2 regions of the Micromonospora pisi genome follow, and region 1 is predicted to be linked to the other one. Evidence: riboswitches for the same ligand, from Rfam matches in the RefSeq annotation. Region 1 holds a riboswitch; the other holds the start of a gene.

What was found. Region 1 has a riboswitch for thiamine pyrophosphate ahead of BDK92_RS09735 (ECF transporter S component). Riboswitches for the same ligand answer to the same signal wherever they lie in the genome.
Region 2: it holds a riboswitch for thiamine pyrophosphate, as region 1 does, so the genes downstream of both, thiE (thiamine phosphate synthase) here and BDK92_RS09735 (ECF transporter S component) in region 1, are expected to answer to the same signal.

What each region holds. Positions count from the first base shown of each region.
Region 1 is NZ_RBKT01000001.1:2,415,590-2,422,903, forward strand. Features, by position in the region: gene BDK92_RS09700 (helix-turn-helix transcriptional regulator) at 1-723, shown strand, start outside; gene BDK92_RS09705 (alpha/beta fold hydrolase) at 942-1,667, shown strand; gene BDK92_RS09710 (alpha/beta fold hydrolase) at 1,664-2,470, shown strand; gene BDK92_RS09715 (VOC family protein) at 2,553-3,053, opposite strand; gene BDK92_RS09720 (sugar isomerase domain-containing protein) at 3,226-3,975, opposite strand; gene BDK92_RS09725 (TIGR03943 family putative permease subunit) at 4,038-4,802, opposite strand; gene BDK92_RS09730 (permease) at 4,828-5,784, opposite strand; TPP riboswitch at 6,057-6,163, shown strand; gene BDK92_RS09735 (ECF transporter S component) at 6,242-6,832, shown strand; gene BDK92_RS09740 (ABC transporter ATP-binding protein) at 6,979-7,314, shown strand, end outside.
Region 2 is NZ_RBKT01000001.1:5,180,284-5,187,597, forward strand. Features, by position in the region: gene BDK92_RS22165 (ThuA domain-containing protein) at 1-2,488, opposite strand, end outside; TPP riboswitch at 2,887-2,996, shown strand; gene thiE (thiamine phosphate synthase) at 2,991-3,635, shown strand; gene thiO (glycine oxidase ThiO) at 3,629-4,912, shown strand; gene thiS (sulfur carrier protein ThiS) at 4,933-5,133, shown strand; gene BDK92_RS22185 (thiazole synthase) at 5,139-5,951, shown strand; gene BDK92_RS22190 (thiamine phosphate synthase) at 6,014-6,604, shown strand; gene thiD (bifunctional hydroxymethylpyrimidine kinase/phosphomethylpyrimidine kinase) at 6,601-7,314, shown strand, end outside.

The DNA of each region.
Region 1 (7,314 bases):
CCGATGCCGCTGCTGCGGGCGCTGCTCGCCGTCACGGACGGGAAGCGCGGCGCCGCCGCGACCCTGCTCGGAGAGATCAAGGCGGCGCTACTGCCGCCGTGGCGGGAGGATCTGCTCGTGCAGGCGGCCTGCGCGGCGGTCCGGGACGGGGACGCGGCCACCCTACGGGCCGCGAGCGTCGCGCTGGCCGATCTCGCCGCCCGCAACCCCGGGGTGGCCAGTGTGGCGGGTGCGGCGGCGCTGGCGCACGGGCTCGGCAGCGGCGATCTGGCGTCGGCGGTCGCGCTGCTGCGGCAGGCGCCACGTCCGCTGCTACTGGCACGGGCCGAGGCCGAGTACGGTCGGGTCGCGCTGGCCACCGGTGACCTGACCGGCGGCGTCACCGCCCTGGAGCGGGCTGAGCAGATGTTCGAGAGCTGCGGCGCGAGCGCGCCGGTCGCCGAGGTCCGACGGGTTCTGCAGGCCGCCGGGGTACGGCGGCCACGTCGGCCGGCGACCCGACGCCGACCCGAAACCGGCTGGGCTGCGCTCACCGCCACCGAGCGCCGGGTGGCACGACTGGTGGCGAACGGCCACACGAACAAGTCCGCCGCCGCCGAGCTCTTCCTCTCGCCGAGCACGATCAACTCCCACCTTCGCGCCGCGTTCGGCAAGCTCGGCGTCAACTCGAGGGTCCAGTTGGCCAAGGTGGTGCTGCGTACGACCGAGGAGGCGGGCGGCTGAGCGGCGGGTCCCGTTCGCCCTCGGCGGCACCGGATCGTGTGAGCCGGGCCACGGTTACGACGCCGATCTCCTACGTTCGCGTCAGGTTCTGACACCGACGCCACCCGCCCTCGTACGAGGCCGGCACCGCATTCCCGACGTTCACATGATCCGTACCCGAGGTGACGGCGGTTGCATTGCGGGTACCGGCGAAACCGGTACGAGAAGGGTGCACAGCCATGAAGGAAAAGAAGCCCACCGCGGTCCTGGTACACGGCGCGTTCGCGGACACGTCGAGCTGGGCCGGGGTGGTGGCGAAGTTGCGCAACGCGGACGTCGACGTCCGCGTCTTCGCGAACGGACTACGCGGCGGGCGGGTCGACGGCGAACACCTGGCCGCCTTCGTCCGGGCGATCGACGGTCCGGTGGTCCTGGTCGGGCACTCCTACGGCGGCATCGTCATCAGCGAGGCGGCCAGCCGGGCGGAGAACGTGACCGGCCTGGTCTTCGTGACCGCGTTCGCGCTCGCGGAGAACGAGACCGCCCTCGGGTACCTCGGACAGTTCCCGGCCAACGAGCTGGGTACGTCGCTGGTCGAGAGCCACTTCACCAACGCGGACGGCGGCGACGAGGTGGAGCTGTTCATCGCCCCGGACAAGTTCCACCAGGTCTTCGCGGCCGACCTGCCCACCGGGGTGACCGACGTACTCGCGGTGAGCCAGCGACCGATCCTGGCCCGGGCCTTCGGCGAGCCCGCCGGCAAGGCCAGCTGGGCCGACCTGCCCACCTGGTACGTGGTGGCCGCGCGCGACGAGTCGATCCACCCCGAGGCGCAGCGCGCCATGGCTCGCCGCAGCGAATCGATCACGGTCGAGGTCGACGCCTCGCACGCGGTCGCCGGCTCCCAGCCGGCCCAGGTCGCCCGCGTGATCATCAACGCGGTCGAGGGCGGTGAGCGCAAGTGAAGCGGCGCACGCGCTGGGCGGTGGCTGCCGCCGGTACCGTACTGCTGACGGTCGCGGGCGGCGGGGCGGCGCTCGCGGCGGACCGGGGACACGAGCGGCCGAAGCCGACGGTGGTGCTTGTGCACGGTGCGTTGGAGGACGCCTCGGCCTGGCACGACGTCATCAGTCGGCTACAGCGCGACGGGTATCCGGTGGTCGCACCGGCCGTGCCGCTGCGTGGTCTGAAGACGGACTCGGAGTACCTGGCCAGTGTGGTCGACAGCATCGACGGTCCGGTGGTCCTGGCCGGCCACTCGTACGGCGGCATGCTGATCAACGAGGTCGGCGCGACCGATCCGGACGTCAAGGCGCTGGTGTACGTCGCCGCGTTCATTCCCCGCGCCGGTGAGAGCGCCGGGCAGCTCAACGCCCAGTTCCCGGGCAGCCTGCTCGGCCCTGACACCACGTTCACCCGTACCACCCCGGACGGCGTGACCGATCTCTACGTCAAGCCGCAGAGCTTCCGGGCGGTGTTCGCCGGCGGCACGCCCGCCGGGGAGGCCGCTGTGGCGGCGGCCAGCCAGCGGCCGATCAACGCGGCCGCGTTCGACGACAAGGCGGTCAGGACCGCTCCGTCATCGATCCGCTCGTACGCCCTCGTGGCGACGGAGGACCGGGCGATTCCACCGGCCGCCGAGCGGTTCATGGCGAAGCGGGCCGGCGCGACCACGGTCGAGGTACGCAGCGCGCACAACGTTCCGGTCGCCCACCCGGGGACCGTCGCCGACCTGCTGGAGAAGGCGGCGGACTCAACCCGCCGCTGAACCACCGACGCACGGGTCCGGCGGCTCTCCGGATGAAACGGGGCCGCCGGATCCGTCCGCGATGAAGGTCACGAACCAGCCGTCACTGCGGGCCGGCGAAGCCGCCCTTCGGAGCGATCAGCTCCAGGTTGGTCCCGTCCGGGTCGTTGAAGTACGCGACCTCGGTGCCGACCGCGTCCGGCGGCGTCACCTCGTCGGCGGCGAAGGTGTACGGCTCGCCGAGGAACTCGTACCCGGCGTCACGCATCCGCTGGTAGACCGACCGGAGGTCGTCGACCTGGAAACAGAGGTGCATGGATCCGGGGCGGTTGGCGGCGGGCTGACTCCGCTCACCTACCGGGTCCTCGAACTGGATCAGGTCGATGCCGAGATTGCGCAGGTGGAAGGTGGCGTACCGCAGTTTCGAGCGGGACAGTCCCTGCGAGTGCGCGAACCCTGCCCCGTGCATGTTCTCGTCGTTGACCGCCGGTTGGGTCCCGGTCAGCGCCCGGTAGAACGCGACCGAGCGATCGAGGTCGGAAACGGCGATTCCGACGTGCGCGGCGGTATCAAGGCCGAACTTCGCATCCGCGGTGGTTGACATCGTGATTTCCCTTCGACAGGCCCCGGCTTCCGTCCACCGGGTCGCGGCCACGCCACCTCGTCCGGTGGCGGGGCCGACCCCATCGCAGTGCCCACTGGCGGCGAAGCTAACCCACCGCGACTGTTAGGAGGGGCCCCTTTACATCGGAATCCGATAACAAGGGGCCCTTCCTTCAGCTGCCGCGGCGGATGCGGCCGGCGTAGCGGGCTTCGAGGGCGTGGTTGTGGTCGTCACCGGTGGGGATGTTCGCCGACAGGTACACCGGCGGGGTCTGGCCGGCGTCGACCAGCCGACGAACCACCTCGACCACGATCTGCTGGGCGAGCAGCGCCGCCGTGATCGAGGAGACCGCGCCGACGGCTCCCCCTCCGGGTAACGGCAGGGTGGCGTCGCCGTACGGGGCGCCGTTGTCGAGCACCACGTCGGCCAGGTCGGCGAGCTTGCGCCCGGACGGGTGACGCGACGGAACCTGACCCGAGTGCTCCCGCGAGGTGATCGCGATCAGCGGGTGACCGTGCTCCTTGACCAGGGTCGCGAACTCGACCATCGCCCCGTTCACGCCGGAGTTGGAGGCGAGCACGAAGACGTCCGACGGGTTGACCGGGACGAGTTCGTAGAGGCGGTGCGCCACCGCCGGGTCGCGTTCCAGCATCGGACCGAGGACGCTCGCCGGGGCGCCACCGTGCAGCACCACGTCCCGCAGGGAGATCCGGTTCGTCGGCACCAGCCCACCGGCCCGCCCGGCGATCTCCATCGCGAGCGCCTCCGAGTGCCCGGTGCCGAAGGCGTGGATCACCCCGTCGTCGGTGAGCGCGGCGGCGATCAGGTCGGCCGCCCGGCGTACGCCGTCGCTCTGTTCCGCCGCCACCCGTGCCATCGTCTCCGTCACCACGGCCAGGTAGTTCTCCGCGCTCAGGGTCATGCCCCGCCCTCCTCGTTCGAGTTCGACCCGGCCGGTCACCTCTGGCGGAGCCTACCCACGGCTCACTCGTACGGCTGCTTCGGCGCCTCGACCTGGCGCCACGACTCCACGTCGAGGTACGGGATCTCCGCGTCGTTCACCGGGTCCCTGCCGAGCTTGTCGGAGTAGCGGCCGACGACCTCGACCCAGGTGTCCGGGGCGAGCCCGGTCGGCGCCTCACCGGCGAGGCCCAGTTTGATCGGGCGGCCGTCGGCGGCGCAGCAGGAGAGGATCATCCGCGCCAGGATCGGTTCGCCGTTGGCCCCGGTGGCGACAAAACCGGTGAGCTGGACCCGCCGGTCGCCGAGGGAGGCACCCTTGTCGAAGATGGCCCGGGAGGCGTAGTCGAGTACCGGAAGTTTCACCGGGTCACCGTCGGGCAGTGGCGGGTAGTCCGAGAGCGGTTGGCTGCCGAGCGCGGTGCCGGCCTGGTCCGCCGCGTACGAGCCGAGGGCCGGCGGTGCGACCAGCAGCAGGCCGAGCACCGGCAGGATGAGCAGCCAGCCGACCCGGGGCTCGTGGTGGCCCTTGCCGCCGTGGTCGTGCCCGTGGTCGTCACCGTGCGACTCGTGGTGGTCGCCGTCGGGCTCGCCCCGGTTGGCGCGTGTGGCCGGGCGCAGGTCGTGCAGCAGGGTCATCACCGCGGCGACGATCAGCAGGATCGCGGACGCGATCAGGAACGGCCGCAGCCCCTCCTTGACGTAACGCAGGTACATCTCGGTGAAGCTGGCCTTGAGCACCGCCCCGCCGAGCAGCAGCAACACGACCGCCTGAGCCTGTCGGTTCATGACCGCACCACCGCCTGTCGGTTCATCAGAAAATCACCGCTCCCACTCCGACCGCCACCAGGATGGCGAGCGCGAACGTCGCCGGGGCGAACCGGAACGCGAACCGGCGCCCGAACACACCGGCCTGCATCGAGATCAGCTTGAGGTCGACCATCGGCCCGACGACCAGGAACGCCAACCGGGCGGTGAGCGAGAACTGGGAGAGCGACGCGGCCACGAACGCGTCCGCCTCCGAACAGATCGACAGCAGTACGGCGAGCACCGCCAACGCCAGCACCGACAGGATCGGGTTGTCGGCGAGGGTCTGCAACCACCGCTCCGGCACCAGCACGTTGATGCAGGCCGCGGCCATCGCACCGAGGACCAGGAAGCCACCGGCGTGCACCACGTCGTGCCGTACGGCCGACCAGAACGCCCGGCTCTTCGACAGTCCGTCGAGGTCGGGGCGGTGTGGCAACCGGATCCAGTCGGCCCGGCCGAGCCGCAGCCAGAGCCAACCCATCACCATCGCCACGATCAGGCTGGCTACGCCCCGGCCGACCACCATCTCCGGGTTGGCCGGAAAGGCGACCGCGGTGGCGGTGAGCACGATGGGGTTGATCGCCGGGGCGGCGAGCAGGAACGCCAGCGCGGCAGCGGGGGTGACACCCCGGCGGATCAGCGATCCGGCGATCGGCACCGCCCCGCACTCGCAGCCGGGCAGGATGACGCCGGCGCAGCTCGCCACCGGCACGGCCAGCGCCGGATGTTTCGGCAACGCCTTCGCCCAGAAGGAGCGGGGTACGAAGACCGCGATCACCGCACTGAGGACGACCCCGAAGACGAGGAACGGGACCGCCTGCACCATCACCGAGATGAAGACCGTGGTCCAGGTCTGCAACCGAGGGCTGGAGATCGCCTCGGCGACCGGTCCCCGGAAGACGACCAGCAGGACGAGGAGCGCGGCGAGCACCTCGACCGAGCCGATCCGGTCGCCGAACAGACGACGTCGCCCCGGGTCGTCGCCGTCCGGATCGGCGGGGTGGCTGTCAGTGGTGCCGGCGGCGGGCTGGATCGTCCAGTCGATCCCGTCGCCCGGCCCGGCACGACGCTCGGTCGCTCGGTCGGAGGCGGTCACGGCGTTCTCTGCTCTCCTCGCTCGGCCTGGTTGCGGGGCAGCTCACCTTAACCCGACCCCCGGTGTCCACCACCACACTCAATCGACAGGGCGCTGTGCCGCGCCACCGGTCGGTGCTAGCGTCGCCGAAACAACTTCACATCCGACAGGGGAGCGCACAGCGCTGAGAGTGCGGGATGACATCCGCAGACCCTCGAACCTGATCTGGGTAATGCCAGCGCAGGGAGTTCGGTCATGCTCCGGCCGCGCCGGAGTCCGGCGGCACGCCGGGCCGAGGCGTGCGACTTCTCCTGGTTCGTTTCGAGGACTGGGAGGCACCACCATGAAGGGCTCCACCAACAACCGCTGGCGTACGGTCGACGTGGTCATCGCGTCGGTCATCGCGGTCGCGTTCGGCGTCGTCTTCTGGGCCTGGAACTACGTCTGGAGCGCGACCGAGGCGGCGTTCGCCTTCTTCCCACCCGGGCAGGCGATCCTCTACGGCATCTGGCTGATGCCGGCGGTCCTCGGCGGCCTGATCATCCGTAAGCCTGGGGCGGCGCTCTACACCGAAGCGGTGGCCGCGATCGTCTCCGCGCTGCTCGGCACCCAGTGGAGCGGAACGGTCATCCCGCAGGGACTGGTCCAGGGGCTCGGCGCGGAACTCGCCTTCGCGGTGCTGCTCTACCGCTCGTACCGGTTGCCCGTCGCCCTGTTCGCGGGTGCGTTGACCGGGCTCAGCGCCGCGTTGTTCGACTTCTTCGTGTGGAACGGCGCCTACGAACTCTGGTCCTACCGGATCCCGTACGGGCTGGTCACGATCGTCAGCGCCACTCTCGTCGCCGGCCTCGGTGGCTGGGCCCTGACCCGGGCGCTGGCCCAGACCGGGGTGCTGGACCGCTTCCCCGCCGGCCGCGAACGCGCCGCCATCTAACCCCCACCCCCACCCCCACCCGGGACGCGCCGTTGATCATGAAGTTGGCGCAATCCTGACCTTCATATTCCGGCGTCAACTTCATGATCAACGCAAAAGGTCGCGCGGGACGCGGACAGGGAGAGCGGGTGAAGGGAATGAGGGGGATGGGCAGGGTGGAGTTGCGCGGGTTCGGCTGGCGGCACGCCGGGCGGAAACGCTGGGCCGTACGCGGGCTGGACCTGCGGATCGAGGCCGGGGAACGGGTGCTGCTGCTCGGCCCCTCCGGGGCGGGCAAGAGCACTCTGCTCGCCGCACTCGCCGGGTTGCTCGCCGAGGACTCCGGTGAACAGCAGGGACTGATCGAGGTCGACGGGGCCGATCCGCGTACCGCCCGGGACCGGGTCGGCATCCTCTTCCAGGACCCGGAGAGCCAGCTCGTCATGGCACGGGCCGGCGACGACGTCGCGTTCGGGCTGGAGAACCGGGGGGTGCCGGCCGGC
Region 2 (7,314 bases), 2.8 Mb from region 1:
GCACCACCCGGTCACAGTCGATCGTGCCGTCCTCCGGGTCGGTCACGTTGACCTTGTACTTGACCAGGTCGCCCCACTCGAAGAAGCCGCCGTCCGGCGGGAACTCGATGGCGACCGTCGGCGCGGTGTTGCCGACCGTGACCGGTATGTTCGCGACCGCGGTCCGCCCCTTCGGGTTGGTGACCGTGAGCTGCGCGTTGTAGTTGCCCGCCGCCGCGTAGGTGTGCGACGGGTTCGCCTCGGTCGAGGTGGCGTTGTCGCCGAAGTTCCAGGCGTACGTCAGTGCGCCACCGTCCGGGTCACGCGACCCGGCGCTGGAGAACTGCACCGCCAACGGCGCCGGACCCGACGCGGGCTCGGCGTTTGCCACCGCGATCGGCGACCGCTCACCGGCGATGTAGTCGATCCGGTAGATGCCCGAGTTGTCGTTGTTGCCGCCGAAGCCGGTACCCCACTCGATCAGGTACAGCGCCCCGTCCGGACCGAACTCGAAGTCCATCGGCCGCAACATGGTCATGCCGGTCAGCAGTTGGTTGATGTCGACCAGCGACTTGCCGTCGGCACTGACCTGCATGGTGTACATCTTGTTCTGGTTCCACTCGCCGAGCAGCGCCTTGCCGTCGTAGTACGCCGGCCACTTCCGCTCCGAGTTCAGGTTCTCGTCGTACCGGTAGACCGGGCCGCCCATCGGCGCACCGCCGCCGCCGATCTCCGGATACAGCGGGTTGCCGCTGTAGTCGAAGTCGACCGTGGCCGAGATGGCCGGCGGCAGGTTGGTCAGACCGGTGTTGTTCGGCGAGTTGTTCACCGGTGCGGCACAGTCGAACTTCGCCCCACTCGGCCCGGACGGGAAGGTCCAGTCGTTGTACGCGTAGTTCGCACCGTGGCAGTACGGCCAGCCGTAGTTGCCCGGCGTGACGATGTTCCACTCGACCGTGCCCTCAGGACCACGGTTCGGGTTCGCGGCACCGGCGTCCGGTCCGTAGTCACCCACGTACAGGGTGTTGGTCTCCGGGTCGACGCCGATCCGGAACGGGTTCCGGAAGCCCATCGCGTAGATCTCGGGCTTGGTCTGCGCGGTGCCCGGCGGGAAGAGGTTGCCCACCGGAACGGTGTAGGTGCCGTCGTTCTCCGGGTGGATCCGGAGCACCTTGCCGCGCAGGTCGTTGGTGTTGCCCGAGGAACGCTGCGCGTCGTAGTCCTGCCGGCCCGGCCGCTCGTCGATCGGGGTGAAGGAGTCCGACTCGAACGGGTTGGTGTTGTCACCGAGCGCCAGGTACAGGTTCCCCTGGCTGTCGAAGGTGATGCTGCCGCCCGCGTGGCAGCAGGTGTTGCGCTGCGTCGGGACCTGGAGCACGACCTTCTCGGTGGCCGGGTCGATGGTGTCGCCTTCGACCGTGAACCGGGAGAGGTAGTTACGGGCCGCCCCACCGGCGGGGGCGTAGTAGACGTACACCCACTTGTTGGTGGCGAAGCCCGGGTCGAGCTGGATACCGAGCAGGCCGTCCTCGTTGCCGGTGAAGACCGGCAGGGTGACCGCGGTGACGGTGGTGCCGGTGTCCGGCTTGATGATCTGGATCCGGCCGTCGCGCTCGACGTAGAAGACCCGCCCGTCGGGGGCGATGTCCAGCTCCATCGGGTTGTTGGTGTTGCTGTCCAGCGACACCTTCTCGAAGCTGCTGGTCTTCGAGGCGCTGCAGTCGGCGTCCACCACACCCGCGGCGGTCTCGATGCCGCCGAGCAGGTGGGTGAGGAACTCCGGTTCCGCGTACGACTCGTTGGTGTGGCCACCTCCGGTGTACCAGGCACGGCCACCGTCGTACTCCTGGCACCAGGCGGTCGGGTGGTCGGCGCCCATCGCGCCGGTGCCCGGGGTGTAGCTCCGCTCGTCCAGGCTGGCCAGCACGTGCACGTTCGCGCGCGGGTTGGTCCGGAAGTTGTACCACTCGTCGAAGCGGGACCACTTGTCCGGCAGCCCGGCCGTGGAGGGGTGCGCCGGGTCCTCGACCTTGACCGTGGCCTGCTGGTTCGCCGGGTGCGCGTTGAAGTACGCGCCGACCAGTCCGCCGTACCACGGCCAGTTGTACTCGGTGTCGGACGCGGCGTGGACGCCGACGTAGCCGCCGCCGGCCTTGACGTACCGCTCGAACGACGCCTGCTGGGTGTCGTCGAGCACGTCACCGGTGGTGGAGAGCCAGATCACGGCCTTGTAGTTGGCGAGATTGGCGTCGTTGAACGCGGTCGCGTCCTCGGTAGCGTCGACGGTGAATCCGTTCGCCGCCCCGAGTTGCTGGATGGCCGCGATGCCGGAGGGAATGGAGCCGTGCCGGAACCCGGCGGTCTTGGAGAAGACCAGCACCGAGTACGGATCGGCCGCCGCGGCGGCCGGTGCGGCCTGTGCCGCGGTTGGGGCTGCTACGAGTGCGGTCGCCGTCGAGGTGACGGCGACCGCGAGACTCAGCAGCGCATGGCTGAGGGCGCCGCGCATCGCACGGCGCGGGCGAGGTCTTGACACGAAGGATCTCCTTCGTCCGATGAGGACAACGGGGGATCCCCGGCCGGCTCGCCGAAGACCGGTTCGGGGGTGTGGGTTTCGCCGGGTTGGCCCGCCGTGGCCGCACCGCCGAAATTTGTCTTGTCGCTGAACAAATTAATGCTGGTCGACGCGGGACGGGCAATACAGCAACAAGCCAAATCGGGTAACGGTTGGGTAACCGAGGTGGATCTTCCGGATAGGACAGACAAAACCGGAGCCCGTTCGACGGCCTTTTGGTCGCTGGCCGAGGGTCACGCCGGGGTGGCGGCGAGTGCGTTCGCCCGCCCCGACGGGCCCCTGTGACGCGTGACCCTCTTGGCGGATCGGGTCCGCCGTCGTAGTGTGGTCGACAAGTAACCCACGGGAGTCCGGTGAACCGGGCTGAGAGGGGGGCTCGAAGCCCCCGACCGTCGAACCTGATCCGGGTAATGCCGGCGCAGGGAGGAGCGTTGCCGTGCCCGCACTGGGACGACTGCATCTCATCACCGACACCCGTACCGGGCGTGATCCGATCGCCACGGTACGTGCCGCACTGGCCGTCGCCGGCCCCGAACTCGTGGTCCAGGTACGCGTCGAGGACGACGCCACCGACCGCGAGGCGTACGACCTCGCCGGTCGGATCGTCGAACTCTGCACCCCGGCCGGTGCGACCTGCCTGGTCAACGACCGGCTGCACGTGGCGCTCGCGGTGCACGCCGCCGGAGGGCACGTCGGGGCACTGGACCTGCCGGTCGCGGCCGCCCGGCGGGTGCTCGGGCCGGACGCGCTGCTCGGTGCCACCGCCCGGGACCCCGCCACCGCCCTCGACGCCGTCGCCGACGGCGCCAGCTACCTCGGTGTCGGCCCCTGTTACGCCACCACCACCAAGGACGGGCTGCCGGAACCGATCGGGCCGGCAGGTGTCGGACGGGTCGTCGAGGCGGTGGGCGTACCGGTCATCGCGATCGGTGGGGTGACCGCCGAGCGGGTGCCGGCGCTGCTCGCCGCCGGGGCGTACGGCGTCGCCGTGGTCGGTGCCCTCTCCGGCGCCGCCGACCCCTCCCGGGCCACCACCGAACTGCTCGCCGCACTCGGCCGCACCGGAGCCCCGACATGTTAGGAGGGGGCCCCTATACAACGGAATCCGATAACAGGGGGCCCTTCCTTACCGCCCGGCGGGCGGATGTGGCGGTGGTGGGGGGTGGGCCGATCGGGTTGGCCGTGGCGTGGCGGGCGGCGTCGCGGGGGATGCGGGTGCTGCTGCACGACCCCCGTCCCGGCAGCGGGGCCTCCGCGGTGGCGGCGGGCATGCTCGCCCCGGTCGCCGAGGCATCCTTCGGTGAGGAGGAGCTGACCCGACTGCTGCTCGACTCCGCCGCCCGCTGGCCCGACTTCGCCGTCGAGGTCGCCGCCGCCGCCGGACTCGCCGGCAGCGCCGAACTGGGTTTCCGCACCGAGGGCACGCTGGTGGTCGGCCGGACCGCCGACGACCTCGCCGAGGCGCGTCGGCTCTGGTCGTACCAGCAGGGGCTCGGGCTGCCGATCACCGCGCTGAACGCCACCGAACTACACGACCGGGAACCGTTGCTCGCACCCCGCGTACGCGGCGGCGCACACGCCCCCGACGACCACCAGGTCGACCCCCGACGGCTGGTCGCCGCCCTGCGTACGGCGGCCGAGAGCGCCGGTGTGGTGTTCGTGCCGTCGACCGTTCGTGGGCTCGACGAGATCGACGCCGGCACCGTCGTGGTCGCCGCCGGCTGTGGCGCGGCCGAGCTGACCGGGCTGCCGATTCGGCCGGTGAAGGGACAGATCCTCCGGCTCCGCGCTCCCGGCGGGGAGGCGCCCGGCTTCCGGCACGTGATCCGGGGGTACGCCGACGGCCGCTCGGTCTACCTGGTGCCCCGGCACGACGGCGAGGTCGTCGTCGGCGCGACCGTCGAGGAGCGCGGCGACACCACGGTCACCGCTGGCGGCGTACGGGACCTGCTCCACGCGGCGACCGAACTCGTGCCGGAACTCGCCGAGTACGAACTGGTCGAGGCGGTCGCCGGGCACCGACCCGGTACGCCCGACAACGCCCCGCTCATCGGCCCACTGGCCGGACGCCCCCAGGTGGTCGTCGCGACCGGGCACTACCGGCACGGCATCCTGCTGACCCCGGTGACCGCGGACCTCGTCGTCGACCTGCTCGCCAGTGGCGTACCCGATCCGGTGCTGGCCCCGTTCTCCCCGGACCGTTTCGACGGGTACCGGTCGGCACCAGGGCTGACCGGACCCGGGTGGGACGGACCCGAGCTGGCGGAACCTGGGCTCGCACATCCTGAGCTGGCAAATCGCGAGCTGGCACATCCCGGGCTGGCGGCGTCCGGACCGGCGAGAGAGGAGATCCGGTGAGCGGAGAGGGTGAGGTTTCGGTGGAGCTGACCGTGAACGGTACGGACCACAGACTGCCCGGTGGCGTGACCGTCGCCGAACTGGTCGCCACGGTGACCGGACAGAGCCGAGGGGTGGCGGTCGCGGTGAACGGCGAGGTGGTGCCCCGAGCCGGCTGGCCGGCGGCGGTGCTGCACGCCGGGGACCGCGTCGAGGTGCTGACCGCTGCCCAGGGCGGCTGAGCCCGATGTCGCAACAGGAACCGGGGCGGGGCACCGTACCGGCGACCACCCCGTTCGAGCTGGGTGGGGAGACGTTCGGGTCGAGGCTGATCCTCGGCACCGGCGGTGCCGCCAACCTGCACGTGCTGGAGCAGGCGATCCGGGCCAGCGGAACCGAACTGGTCACCGTCGCGCTGCGCCGGGTCGACAGCGCCGCCACCATGCACGGCGGGCTGCTGGACGTGCTCGACCGGTGCGGCGTACGACTGCTGCCGAACACCGCCGGTTGTTACACCGCCGCCGAGGCGGTCAAGGTCGCCCGGCTCGCCCGCGAGGCGTTCGACACCTCGTGGGTGAAACTGGAGGTGATCGGCGACGACCGGACACTGCTGCCCGACGCGGTCGAACTGCTGCACGCCGCCGACCAGCTCGTCGCCGACGGCTTCACCGTGCTGCCGTACACCAGCGACGATCCGGTGCTGGCCCGGCGGCTCGCCGAGGCGGGCTGCGCCGCGGTGATGCCCGCCGGTGCGCCGATCGGCTCCGGCCTCGGCATCGGCAACCCGCACCACATCCGGCTGATCCGGCAGAACGTGGAGGTGCCGGTCATCCTCGACGCCGGCATCGGCACCGCCTCCGACGCTGCGCTCGCCATGGAACTGGGCTGCGACGGGGTGCTGCTGGCCAGCGCCGTGACCCGGGCCGCCGAGCCGGTACGGATGGCCACCGCCATGCGGTACGCCGTCGAGGGGGGCTGGCTCGCCGCGCGGGCCGGGCGCATCCCACGACGATTCCACGCGCTCGCCTCCAGCCCCGACGAGGGGCGGCCGGAGCTGTGACCGCTCCGGTACGTCGACCGGGCCCGGACACCAGCGGGTGGGCACCGGTACGGCGAGCGGGAGTGCCGAACGGGCTGGTGGTCGTCACCGACCGACGCCTGGCCCGTGCCCCGCTGCCCGAGGTGGTGCGGGCGGCGGTGGCCGGCGGTGCCCGCTGGGTCCTGCTCCGGGAGAAGGACCTGCCCCGCGACGAGCGGTTGGCGCTCGCCGAGGAACTGCGGCTGATCCTCGCCCCGGCCGGCGGGACGCTGCTGGTGGCCGGACCCGACCCGCTCGGCGGAAACGCGGTGCACCTGGCGTCGGCCGGACCGTACCCCCCGCCCGAACTGCCCCTGGTCGGTCGCTCCTGCCACGACGCGGCGGAACTGCTCCGCCTCACCACGGAGGATTACGTGACCCTCTCCCCGGTCTTCCCCAGCCGGTCGAAACCCGGTTACGGCCCGCCGTTGCGGCCGGTCGGCCTGGCGCGGCTGGCCCGGCGTACGTCGGTCCCGGTGCTCGCGCTCGGCGGAGTCTCCGACGCCGAACAGGTCGCCGCCTGCGTGGTGGCGGGCGCGGCCGGGGTGGCGGTGATGGGCGCGGTGATGGGCGCTGACGATCCCACCGAACTGGTCGCCCGACTCATCCGCGCCACCGGGGAGGGTCACCGGTGACCCCGCCGGTGGTGCTCACCGTCGCCGGTTCCGATTCCGGTGCCGGGGCCGGCATCCAGGCTGATCTGAAGGTCTTCGCGGCGCTCGGTGTCTACGGGACCTCGGTGATCACCGCGCTCACGGCACAGAACACCCGTGAGGTACGCGCGGTCCTGCCGACCCCGGCCGACCTGGTCACCGCACAGCTCGATGCGGTCCTGACCGACCTGCCCGTACAGGCGACCAAGACCGGCATGCTCGGCACCGAGTCGGTCGCGGACACGGTGGCGGCACACGCCCGCGCCGGGCTGCTGCCGAACCTGGTGGTCGATCCGGTGCTCGTCTCGACCAGCGGGCACCGGCTCGGCGTGGTCGCCGCGGTGGAGCGGCTGCTGCCGTACGCGCTGGTCGTGACGCCGAACCGGGAGGAGGCCGCGGCGCTCGTCGGACGCCCGGTGACCACGGTCGACGAGATGATCGCCGCCGCCGCGCAGATCGCCGCACGAGGTCCCCGTCACGTGGTGGTCACCGGCGGCGGTGACGAGGACACCGGTGCGGGCGAGGCGGTGGACGTCCACTGGACCGACGGCGAGCCCAGGCTGCTCCCCGGGGCCTGGGTGGCCACCCGCAACACCCACGGCACCGGCTGCTCCTTCTCGGCCGCGATCGCGGCCCGGATCGCGCTCGGTGACGAGGTGCCGGCCGCGGTTGTCTTCGCCAAGGAGTACGTC